DNA from 3 places in the Pseudoduganella dura genome. Region 3 is predicted to be linked to each of the others. Evidence: predicted binding sites of a transcription regulator. Region 3 holds the regulator's gene; each other region holds the start of a gene.
The links. The regulator FNR, encoded in region 3, switches genes on or off when oxygen is low (the NO sensors DNR and NnrR bind a similar motif). The targets are predictions, from matches to a motif close to TTGATNNNNATCAA.
Positions count from the first base shown of each region.

Region 1 (4,013 bases), 290 kb from region 3:
CCGCTTGTCCGAATAGGCGAACGCGTTCAGCCGGTAGGAGGCCGAGACCTGCAGCCGCGGGGTGTCGTTCGTCACCGTCAGGCCCGGCGCCACGGATGTGATGAACTGGCTTCGCTTCTGGTCGTCGCTGCGCAGCTCGGGATTGTCCGACCACGTTTCCCGCACCTCGACGCTCGGCTTCACCTGCCACGCCGCACGCACGGCCGACGGCAGCAGCGCGAGCAGCATGGCCGAGCCGAGCACGGCGCAACGGGTACGCCGTTCAGCCATAGTGATAGTCGTATTTGCTGGAGGAATTCATCTCGCGCGACTTGTTGTAGACGAGATTGACATTGCTGCAGCCTTCGAGCTGGTGCAATGCTTCCTTGACGGCATGCTGGGTGGTTTTTTCGGATTCGACCACCACGACGATCTGCCCCATGTGGCTGGCCAGCACGTGCGCCTCGCTGGTCAGCAGCAGCGGCGGCGAATCGAAGATCACGATCCGGTCCGGGTACCGGTTGGCGATTTCATGCACCAGCGACTTCATCGCCTGGCTGGCCAGCAGCTCGGTCGCGCGCGGGTTGGACGTACCTGCCGGCAAAATCGACAGCGTGTTCACGTTCGTGCGCAGCATCACTTCGGACATGTCGAGGTGATCGTCCAGCAGGATGTCCATCAGGCCGCGCTGGGCCGGCAGGCCCAGCGTGCGCAGCACGGAAGGCCGCGCCACGTCGGCATCGACCAGCAGCACCGTGTGGTCGAGCTCCATCGCAATGCTCATCGCCAGGTTGATCGACGTGAAGGTCTTGCCCTCGCCCGGCAGCGAACTGGTGATCATGATCAGGTTGCCCGGATTCGCGTTCGCCTTGCGCGGCGTGAACGCGCGCTTGATCAGCGGCCGCTTGATGATGCGGAAATCCTCGACCAGGTTGGTGCGGCCGCCTGCCGCGGTCACGAGCCCGGCTTCGTTCATGCGAGCCAGGTCCAGCTCGATCATGCGGGTGGTGCGGCGCAGCTGCTCCGGCGTGGCCGGGTCCGGGTTCGACAGCGCGGTGGCAGGGGCTTGCGCAGGCGCGGGCCTGACCGCCTCGGCCACGGCAACGTCCGGACTGCCGGCTGCCGGTTCCTGCACGACCGCGGGTGGCGCTTCGCTGCGGACATGGGCCAACGGCGCTGCCGCCGCGGGTTGTTTGCCGATACGGTTCGCGGCTTTTTCAATGATGCTCACGTTGTAACCTGTGCTTTCCCCGGCCTAGGCTTGCCGGAAAAGGGTGAGTGCCAATACCCCGCCGTAGGCGGTAAACAGCGAGGCGACCGCGGCGGCGAAGGCATACAGGCGGCGACGGCGGCGCACTTTCTGCTGGTCGGTCCAGTTCATGCCGATGCTGCCCAGGATCGGCAGGCCCGTCGCTTCGCGCAGATTGGTCTGGCTCAGGAAAGTCGGCCGGATCTGGCTCAGCAGCAGCGCGGTACCGAGGCCCGCCACGAGGGAAGCCAGGAATACGAGCGTGTACAGGCGTGGGCGGTTCGGCCCGGCCGGGGTGCTCGGCACGGCTGGCGGATCGACGACGCGGAACGTCATCATGTCGGTAGCCGTCGACAGGTCACCCGACAGCTTCGCCGCTTCGCGACGCTGTACGAGCTTCTCGTAGTTTTCCTTGTTCACCGCGTAATCGCGGTTCAGCTGCGCCAGCTGCGCTTCCACTTCCGGCGCCTGCGTGCTCAGCGAGCGCATCGTTGCCAGGCGCGACGTGTATTCGCCGACCCGCGCCTGCAGCGAGGCGATGCGCGCTTCCTCGACCGAGAGCTGCACATTCATCTGCTGCAGCATCGGGCTGTAGTTCGCTCCAGGATCGACCGCGCGCATCTTCTTGGCTTCCAGCTTCTTGCGCTCCTCGAGCTGCGCAATCAGGCGCTTGGCCGCCACGATGTCGGGATGCTCTTCGGTGAACTGCATGCGCAGCTGGTCGAGGTTCTTTTCCACGGTCGCAATACGGCCATCGAGTTCCGGGTTGACGATCGCGCGTTCGGTGGTGTCGGTGACCGGTGCCATGTCGTCGCCGGCAATCTGGCGCTTGATCGCATTGCGCGCCTGTTCCGCTTCCAGCAATTCCAGCCGGGCCTGGCTGATTTTCTCGCTCAGGTCGCCATAGGAGGAAGCATAGTCGCCGCCCTGGCGCGGCAGCAGGCCCATGTGGCGGATCTTGAATTCCTTCAGCGCGTTCTCGCCGATGGCCAGCTTGTCTTCATACATCTTGATCTGGTCGTCGATGAACTGGATCGCTTTTTCCGATTCCTGCTTCTTGCCGCCAAAGCTGCCTTCGACAAAAATCGTCAGCAGCGACTGCACCACATCCTTGCCCAGCTTCGGGTCAGGGTTACTGTACGACAGCGTATAGATGTCGTCGCGCTCGGTGCCACCAATCTTGATCTGGCTCATCAGCTCGTCGACGAGCTTTTCGTGTTCCCGGGGACTCTTGGCCTTGATGTCGAGGTCGACCATGCGCAGCACCCGTTCCACGTTCGGGCGGCTGATCAGCGTGCGGCGCATGAACATCACCTGCTGTTCGGTGTTGGGCAGCGTGGTCATGCTGGCCATCAGCGGTTTCAGGATGCTCTGGGTATCCACATAGACACGGGCGGAAGCCTGGTAATCGTTGGGCAGCCTGGAAACAACGGTCCAGCCGACGACCGCAACAAGCCACGTGATTGCCACCGCGTACCAGCGGTACTTGCCAATTGCTTTGAGGAAGCTCAAAAGCAGGGCCATCATTTCTGCCATCTTGTTAACTCACTTTCCGCCAAGCCGATCCAGGATTTGACTACTGCGACAACTCACTCAGTCGCCTTCCTAAATATTGCTTAAATTACATCAATCGCTCTATCATACCGCAGAATTCGTTGCCTGTTGATATTAATTTTTCTTTCCAACATGTCATTGCCCACAACGTTGCAATCTGCTGACAGCGCGGAAATGTAATTCCCAAAAAGCAATCTTAATCTGCTACTACTTATCTGCTATCCTGACCTGATGAGCTCGATGACCCGCCCGATGTACTCCCTGTTGCTGGCATGCTGCGCTGCCGTCATCGCGCTTGCATCGCCGGCCCGTGCCGCGCTGAAGGACACGATCCCGGCCGTCAAGCCGTCCGTGGTCGGCGTCGGCACGCTGCTGCGTACCCGCAGCCCGGCCATTGTCTTCGTCGCCACCGGCTTCGCGGTCGGCGACGGCCTTTCCATCATCACCAATGCCCATGCACTGCCGGTACTGGACGTGGAACGGATGGAAACGCTCGGCATCGTCATCGGTACCGGCGAAAAACTCGACTTCCGCCCCGCCACCATTGCCGCCATCGACCGCGAGCACGACCTGGCCCACCTGCGGCTGACCGGCGCGCCGCTGCCAGCGTTGCGCCTGGACGGCGGCGGCACCGTTGCCGAAGGCCAGGCGCTGGCCTTCACCGGTTTTCCACTCGGCATGAGCCTTGGCCTGACGCCGGTCACGCACCGGGCGATGCTGTCGGCCATCACGCCGATTCTGTTGCCTTCGCTGACATCGCGCCGGCTCGATTCACGGACGATCAGCCAGTTGCAGCGCCGGCCGTTCCAGATCATGCAACTGGACGGCACCGCCTACCCCGGCAACAGCGGCAGTCCTGTCTACGACCCCGACAGCGGCGTCGTGCACGGCGTGCTGAACATGACTTTCCTGAAAAACCAGAAAGAAAATGCCATCAGCCAGCCGAGCGGCATTTCGTATGCAATCCCCGTTCGGTATGTACAGGAATTGTTGCAGCAAAATGCTAACGGGAAGTAAAAAATTGCCCGATCAACCCGGGCTCTCGTATAAAATAAGCAACACAAAATTTACACAACGAAAGTTACGAGCGTGTAACAAGCTGCTGCCTGCGGATGGCACGATCCCATCGCCCGTAATAACCAGACTGGAGAGTCCTGTGAAATACCAAATGCTGTTCAAATGGCTGGCGGCAGGCGCGATCATGCTGGGGGCCCTGGGCGGTTGCGCCAGT
Region 1 covers NZ_WNWM01000002.1:2,875,394-2,879,406, forward strand. The annotation lists gene GJV26_RS12565 (TIGR03016 family PEP-CTERM system-associated outer membrane protein) at 1-270, opposite strand, end outside; gene GJV26_RS12570 (XrtA-associated tyrosine autokinase) at 263-1,210, opposite strand; gene GJV26_RS12575 (XrtA system polysaccharide chain length determinant) at 1,235-2,755, opposite strand; gene GJV26_RS12580 (S1 family peptidase) at 3,023-3,799, shown strand; gene GJV26_RS12585 (XrtA/PEP-CTERM system exopolysaccharide export protein) at 3,951-4,013, shown strand, end outside.
Region 1: GJV26_RS12575 (XrtA system polysaccharide chain length determinant) is a predicted target of FNR. The motif match lies at 2,845-2,858, and genes of this name have one in related genera.

Region 2 (4,013 bases), 710 kb from region 3:
TGGTGACGATGCAGAACGGCATTCCGTTCTGGTATTTCCATCGCCACGGCGGCGCGTTCGAAGGGCGCCCGGTGCTCAGCGTGGATCCCGGCGGGGAGCTGGCCCGGCGCATCCCGCCGGCGCGCATCCTGGGCTGCGTGGTCTACCCGGCGGCGGAGCTGGTGTCGCCGGGCGTGATCCGGCATATCGAGGGCAACCGGTTCCCGCTGGGCGAGCTCGATGGCAGCACGAGCGAGCGGGCCCGTGCCGTGGGTGCGTGCTTCGAGCACGCCGGCCTGAAGGCGCCGGTGCTGGACAATATCCGCGCGGAGATCTGGCTGAAGCTGTGGGGCAATCTCAGCTTCAACCCGATCAGCGCGCTGTCGCATTCGACGCTGGTCGACATCTGCCAGCACCCGCTGGCGCGGGGCCTGGCGGCGAACATGATGCGCGAGGCGGAAGCCGTGGCCGCCAAGCTGGGCATCGCGTTCCGCGTCACGCTGGACCGGCGGATCGAGGGCGCCGAGAAGATCGGCAAGCACAAGACTTCGATGCTGCAGGACGTGGAGGCCGGCCGGGGACCCGAGATCGACGCGCTGGTGGGCTCGGTCATCGAGCTGGCGCGCATGACGGACACGCCGTCGCCGCACATCGACTCGGCCTATGCGCTGGTGAAGCTGCTGGAGCAGGCGATGGCGCAGGCGCGGGGCGGCGTGCGGCTGCAAAAGGCCGTGGCGGCGTAGCGTTCGTGCCGGCGAAAAAAAACCGGGACAGCATGCTGTCCCGGTTTTTCCGGATCGCGGGCGCGGAGGGCGGCGGCCCGCCGGGCGGTGTTACAGGCCCCAGGTATAGGCTGCTTCTTCGCGGTCCTGCTGCTGGTCGCTCAGTTTGTCGCGCAGTTCCAGGTGGAACAGAGAAACGATGAACTCGAAGAACGAGAATCCGGTATTTTGTTGCTTTGCGATATCAGTGAGGCCGTTCATGTGCTGCTCCTTGAATGGTTGAAAGCGTGTATGCCTTTGATTATAAAGGCAGCACACCCCCGGTCCAATTGACGGCAGCCATATCTGTCATTCAATTTATGAATGACTGTCTATGAAAAAACGCCCAAAAATAAGGCAAATAAATTTCTCGATTGCTCCTGAAAAACTGTTGCTTTTCAGATTTTTCCCTGGTGCTTCAAACGGCTCAGCGTTTCGGGCGACAGGTTCAGGTAGTAGGCCAGTTCCTTTTTCGGCAGGCGCTCGAACAGCTCGGGGAATTTGCGCATGAAGCGGTGCACGCGCCCCGGCGCATCGAGCAGGTGCAGCGTGATCGTGTGCGCCATGATGCCGCTCATCAGGTTCATCACCTCGTACTCGAAGGCCTGCTTCACCACGCTGTGGCTCTGCAGGAAATCCACCCACTGCGTCAGCGGCATGCTGGCCACGCGCGCCTTCGTCATGCACACGATGCTGTAGGGCGTCGGCGTTTTCAGGCACCACGCCGCGTAGCTCGTTTCGATATCGCGTTCCGACGAAAAGCGCAGGATCATTTCCTTCGCCTCGTGGTTGGTCACCTGCCGCTTGAGGATGCCATCGAGGATGAAGTACTGCTGCATGTCGTACACGCCCTGGTTGAGGAGCAGGTCGCCCTTCTGGTGATTGGTCACCGTCAGGTAAGGCTCCAGGGCGGCCATCTCGCTGTCACGTAATTCCTTCAGGATGACGTTCTGCTTCAGCTGCGCGCGAATGATGTTTCGTTCCGGGTGATTTGCGATGAGCGTCATGGCGAACCGGCCAACATGCAGAGATGGACATCATGCGGTGAATCTTGACCGCGGTCAATGATTTGAATGGAAGGCGCTGGCTATGATGGTTCCAGGGCGAATCGGCTGGCCAGGTCGCCTGAACCGACAGGCACCTCGAAAATAACCGGAGACAATCATGACCCATAACGTATCGGTAGAAGTCACCGACGGCTTCCACCTCGTGATCGACGCGCTCAAGCACAACGACATCGACACGATTTTCGGCCTGGTCGGGATACCGATCACGGATCTCGCCCGCCTGGCCCAGGCCGAGGGCATGCGCTTCATCGGCTTCCGCCACGAGCAGAACGCCGGCAACGCGGCCGCCATCGCCGGCTACATGACGAAGAAGCCGGGCATCTGCCTGACCGTTTCCGCGCCCGGCTTCCTGAACGGCCTGACGGCGCTGGCGAACGCCACCACGAACTGCTTCCCGATGATCCTGATTTCCGGCTCCAGCGAGCGCGAGATCGTTGACCTGCAGCAGGGCGACTACGAGGAGATGGACCAGCTGAACATCGCCCGTCCGCACGCCAAGGCCGCGTTCCGCGTGCTGAAGGCGGAAGACATCGGCGTGGGCATCGCGCGGGCAATCCGCGCCGCCGTGTCCGGGCGGCCGGGCGGCGTGTACCTCGACCTGCCGGCGCAGCTGCTGGCGCAGACGATCGAAGCGGGGCATGCGAAGCGTTCGCTGATCAAGGTCGTCGATGCCGCGCCGCGCCAGCTTCCCGCGCCCGATTCGGTCGAGCGCGCACTGGCATTGTTGAAGGGCGCGAAGCGGCCGCTGATCCTGCTCGGCAAGGGCGCCGCCTACGCGCAGGCCGATGCCGACATCCGCGCCTTCGTCGAACGCACCGGCATTCCCTACCTGCCGATGTCGATGGCCAAGGGCCTGCTGCCCGATACGCATGCGCAATCGGCTTCGGCGGCCCGCTCCTTCGTGCTGGCCGAGGCGGATGTGGTGGTGCTGGTCGGCGCGCGCCTGAACTGGTTGCTGTCGCACGGCAAGGGCAAGACCTGGGGCAAGCCCAAGCAGTTCGTGCAGATCGATATCGCGCCCACCGAAATCGACAGCAACGTGGCGATCGCCGCGCCGCTGATCGGCGACATCGGTTCCTGTGTCGGCGCGCTGCTGGCGGGCCTCGACGGCGCGGGCCTCGAACAGCCGGATGGCGAATGGCTCGGCGCCATCGCCCAGCGCAAGGAACAGAACCAGGCGAAGATGGCCGCGCTGCTGGACAGGAACCCGGTGCCGATGAACTTCCACAGCGCGCTGCGCGCCATCCGCGACGTGCTGAAGGACCATCCGGACATCAACCTGGTCAACGAAGGCGCCAACACGCTCGATTTCGCGCGCAGCATCATCGACCAGTACCAGCCGCGCAAGCGCTTCGACTCCGGTACGTGGGGCATCATGGGCATCGGCATGGGCTTCGCGGTCGGCGCGGCCGTCACCAGCGGCAAGCCGGTGGTGGCGATCGAGGGCGACAGCGCGTTCGGCTTTTCCGGCATGGAGCTCGAAACGATCTGCCGCTACGAACTGCCGGTGACGACGATCGTCTTCAACAACAACGGCGTGTACCGCGGCACGGACGTCAATCCCACCGGCGGCAAGGATGTCGCGCCCACCGTGTTCGTCAAGAACGCCCGCTACGACAAGATGATCGAGGCGTTCGGCGGCATCGGCTACCACGCCACCACGCCGGAAGAACTGGCGCGCGCCCTGGCCGGGGCGATCGCCGCGGGCAAGCCGGCGCTGATCAACGCGGTCATCGACGAAACCGCCGGTACCGAAAGCGGGCGCCTGACGAACCTGAATCCGCAGAGCGCCGCGAAGAAGTAACGCCGCCATGTAACGCCACCAAGCAAGGCCACCACGTTCGATTTTCCACGACGCCGGCAGCACCGCTGCCGGCGCGGGGCCCCGCTACGACCTCAGTTACCAACAAACCAAGGAGACTGCACCATGAGCAAGCCACTGGAAGGCATCAAGATCATCGACTTCACACACGTCCAGGCAGGCCCCGCCTGCACCCAGATGCTGGCCTGGTTCGGCGCCGACGTCATCAAGGTGGAGCGGCCCGGCGCGGGCGACGTGACGCGCTCGCAGCTGCGCGACATCCCCGGCGTCGACGCGCTGTATTTCACGATGTTGAACAGTAACAAGCGCTCGCTGACGCTCGATACCAAGACCGCCGACGGCAAGGAAATCCTGACGAAGCTGATCAAGGAATCCGACGTGCTG
Region 2 covers NZ_WNWM01000002.1:2,456,551-2,460,563, reverse strand. The annotation lists gene GJV26_RS10810 (2-dehydropantoate 2-reductase) at 1-722, shown strand, start outside; gene GJV26_RS10805 (hypothetical protein) at 813-962, opposite strand; gene GJV26_RS10800 (Crp/Fnr family transcriptional regulator) at 1,139-1,747, opposite strand; gene oxc (oxalyl-CoA decarboxylase) at 1,905-3,611, shown strand; gene frc (formyl-CoA transferase) at 3,735-4,013, shown strand, end outside.
Region 2: oxc (oxalyl-CoA decarboxylase) is a predicted target of FNR. The motif match lies at 1,792-1,805, and genes of this name have one in related genera.

Region 3 (4,013 bases):
GTTGCGCCATGCCCAGCACCGCGTTCATCGGCGTGCGGATCTCGTGGCTCATGTTGGCCACGAAGTCGCTCTTGGCGCGGTTGGCCGCCTCGGCACGGTCGCGCGCCCGCTCCAGCTCGACGGCGCGGGTTTCCACTTCGTCCATCAGCTCGCGGGCGCGGCCGTCCGCCGCGGAGCGCTCGCGCATCAGGTCGTTGAAGGCCCCGGTCAGTTCGCCGATCTCGTCGCGGGATGTCACCGGCACTGGCTTGAAATGCTGCGGATCGCCGCGCAGTTCGCGGATGCTGTCGCGCAGCCGCACCAGCGGCGACATCAGCCGCAGCGTGATCCACGTGATGACGGCGGCCGCCATCAGCGAGGCCAGCGTGCCCCACAGGGCGAGCCGCGACAGCAGGTCTTCGAAGGGTTCGAACGCCTCGCTGGCGGGCAGCGAGGCAATCAGGATCCACGGCACCGTCTTCAGCCGCCTGTAGCTCTGCAGTGCGCGCATGCCGCGGGCGTCGGTGCTGATCACGGTACCCTCGAATCCTTCGCGGATTGCCCGCAACGTCGACGGATAGCCTTGTGGATTACGCGGCTGCATGAGGCGCGCCGGGTCGGGGTGCACCACGTAGATCGACGGTTCGTAGCCCGTGACGATGTAGTAGTAGCCGGTACGGCCCACCCTGGCGGTGCGCAGGTGGCCCAGCAGGTTATCCCGGTAGAGCCGCAGCACGCCGATCAGCACGCAGGCCACCTCGCCATCCTCGCTGAGCACGGGCGCCACCATCTGCACGATCGGCTGTTTGTTCGCCCTGCCGATCAGCGGCTCGGTGACCAGCGCCGTCCGTTCCTTCAGCACCCGCTGGAAGTAGGCGCGGTCCGCCACGCTCACGCCGGGGCGGCCCGGCAGCGCCGGCACGTCCGCCACCACGATGCCGGCCGGGTTGACGACGAGGATGTCGTCGAACAGCCGGAGCACGGCGCGATAGTCGTAATGGGCGCGCAGGGCCGGCGCGTCGTTGCAGATCTCGTCCGGTTGCCAGCGTGCCGATTCGGCCACGATGTCGCGCAGCAGTATCACTTTTTCATCGAGTTCGTGGGCGGTGCGCGTGATCAGCGCATCCTGCTGGGCAAACAGCACGCGCGAAAAATCCGCCTGCATGCGCTGGGCCTGCAGTGCGGTGACCAGCGCGATCGTCACGATGGTCGTGACGGTCGTCGCCAGCGCGACTTTTGCCTTGATACCGAGCGGACGCACTGTTTCCCCCTTCGCCGCGATGTTATCGGGGAACTATGCGCCGCCCGGCCGGCAGCGCACTGTGCGGGAAGACACGCTGCATGAAAGTTTCCCCACGGTTTTCCTCGCGGGGCGGATCAAGTACACTGTGGCTCACCCTTGACCGGACGATGACAATGATGCAAGAGCTGCCTTCCCTGACGCTGCCCGGCGTGACGATCGAAAGCCTGAAGGCGCGCTGCTCGACCTGCAGCATGCACCAGCTGTGCCTGCCGATGGGCCTCGACGTGGGCGACATGGACAAGCTGGACAAGATCATCGGCCGCCGCCGCAAGGTGCAGAAAGGCGAGAACCTGTTCCGCATCGGCGACCCGTTCACGAACCTGTATGCGATCCGGCTCGGCCATTTCAAGACATACCAGATCAACGCCAATGGCGAGGAACAGGTGACGGGCTTCCAGATGGGCGGCGAACTGCTGGGCATGGACGCGATCAGCACCGACCGGCACTATTGCAGCGCGATGGCGCTGGAAGACAGCGAAGTGTGCGAGATCCCGTTCGCCAGCCTGGAGCGGCTGCTGGTGGACATGCCCACGCTGCTGCGCCACTTCCACCGGATGATGAGCCAGGAAATCACGCGCGAGCAGAGCGTGATGCTGCTGCTCGGGAACATGCAGGCCACGCAGCGCTTCGCCGCGTTCCTCGTCAACCTGGGTTCGCGCTACGCGGCGCGCGGCTATTCGGACACCGCGTTCCAGCTGCGCATGTCGCGCGAGGATATCGGCAACTACCTGGGGCTGACGATCGAGAGCATCAGCAGGCTGCTGAACAAGTTCAAGAAGCAGGAGCTGCTGCGCGTGTCGAACCGCGAGGTCGAAGTGCTCGACCTGCCGCGGCTGAAGGCGATCACGGCGGGGACGGAGACCTGCAGCTGATTTTCAGGTGTCTGACACCATTTCCACGGGAAATGGTGTCAGACACCTGTTTTCCATGCCCGTCGCGGCATTACCGATCAAGTCGCGCCGCCAGCACCACTTCCCGCTCCACCGGCCACCGCCACTGCCCTTCCAGCCGCCATGTGCGCCGGTCGTCTTCCACCAGCACCACCCAGCGGCTGCGTTCGAGCCGCGGCAACGGCACGGCGAAGCTGCCGCCCGCATCGGGGCGCAGCAGCAGGCGCAGGTCCTTGCCCGGTTGCGTGGCATGGGCCAGGTGCAGCAGCAGCGTGCCGCGCGGCGGCGCATTCGCCGAGAGCCGTCCTTGCAGCACGCCGTGCACGGCGTCGTAGCGCAGCGCCACCCGTGCATCCATGGCGGCGGCGGCCCGGTCGCGCCGCAGGTCCTGGTTGATCGCCTTGCCCCGCCTGTAGTAATCGCCCACCACCAGCGCATCCTGCTGCGAGAAGGCCAGCCAGCCGGTCCATGCGCCGGCGGCGAGCACTGCGGCCGGGCCGGCCATCAGCAGCCACGGCCAGCGCTCGCGGTACCACGGCGTGGAAGACATCGTCATCGGGTGCATCGTTGCTCCTTCAGCGCGGTACGATGAATACGGCGCGTTCGTCGACCGACAGGCGCGCGTCGTCCAGCGCCGTCAGCCTGAACCGGATCTCGTTGGATCCGGCATGGCCGGCGCCGTGGGGAGCGCGCAGCCGGACCGGCACGGCACGCGTTTCGGTAGCGGCCAGCGTTACGACATCCTCCGTGGCGAGGGCCAGGCCGGGCAGGCCCGCGGCCGCGATCCGGTAGCGGTGCGCCCGCTCGGAAGTGTTCATGATCTGCAGCCGGTACACGTTCTCGATCGCGCCGCCGTCGACTTCGCGGCCCATCGAGCCGCGGTCGCGGATCACGTCCATTTTCAACGGCATGCGCGTGGCCAGCGCATGGCCCAGCGCGAGCGTCGCCGCCAGCAGCGCGGCGCCATAGGCCAGCACGCGCGGGCGCAGCGCCCGTTGCAGGGGCCGCGCCGGCGCCAGGTTCGCCGCCATGGCGCGGTCGGTGCTGTAGCGGATCAGGCCGCGCGGCTGGCCGGTCCTGTCCATCACGTTGTCGCAGGCATCCACGCAGGCCGCGCAGCCGATGCACTCGTACTGCAAACCGTTGCGGATGTCGATGCCGGCCGGGCACACCTGCACGCACAGCGTGCAGTCGATGCAGGCGCCGTTCGCCGCCTTCTTGCCGCGCGGCTCGCCGCGTTGCGTGTCGTAGGTGATGATCAGCGTATCGCGGTCGAACATCGCGCTCTGGAAACGCGCATACGGGCACATGTACCTGCACACCTGCTCGCGCAGCCAGCCGGCGTTGCCGTAGGTGGCCAGGCTGTAGAACAGCACCCAGAACCATTCCCACGGCCCGAGGGACAGCGTGGCGATGCCGTTGCCCAGATCACGCACCGGCGTGAAGTAGCCGACGAACGTGAAACCCGTCCACAGCGCCACGGCGCCCCATGCAAGATGCTTCGCGGTGCGCTTGCCGAGCTTGCGCGGGGAGGCGCCCTGCCTGTCGAGCGCGATGCGGGCCGCGCGCGAACCTTCGATCCTGCGCTCGATCCACAGGAAGATCGACGTGTACACCGTCTGCGGGCAGGCGAAGCCGCACCACACGCGGCCGGCCACCGCCGTCACCAGGAACAGCCCCCAGGCGCAGATCACCAGCAGCGCGGCAAGGTAGATGAAATCCTGCGGCCACAGCACCAGGCCGAACAGGTAGAACTTGCGCGCGCCCAGGTCGAACAGCACGGCCTGGCGACCGTTCCACGCGAGCCACGGCGTGCCGTAGTAGGCCAGCTGCGTGAGCCA
Region 3 covers NZ_WNWM01000002.1:3,170,237-3,174,249, forward strand. The annotation lists gene GJV26_RS13880 (response regulator) at 1-1,240, opposite strand, end outside; gene fnr (fumarate/nitrate reduction transcriptional regulator Fnr) at 1,396-2,154, shown strand; gene GJV26_RS13890 (FixH family protein) at 2,225-2,737, opposite strand; gene ccoG (cytochrome c oxidase accessory protein CcoG) at 2,748-4,013, opposite strand, start outside.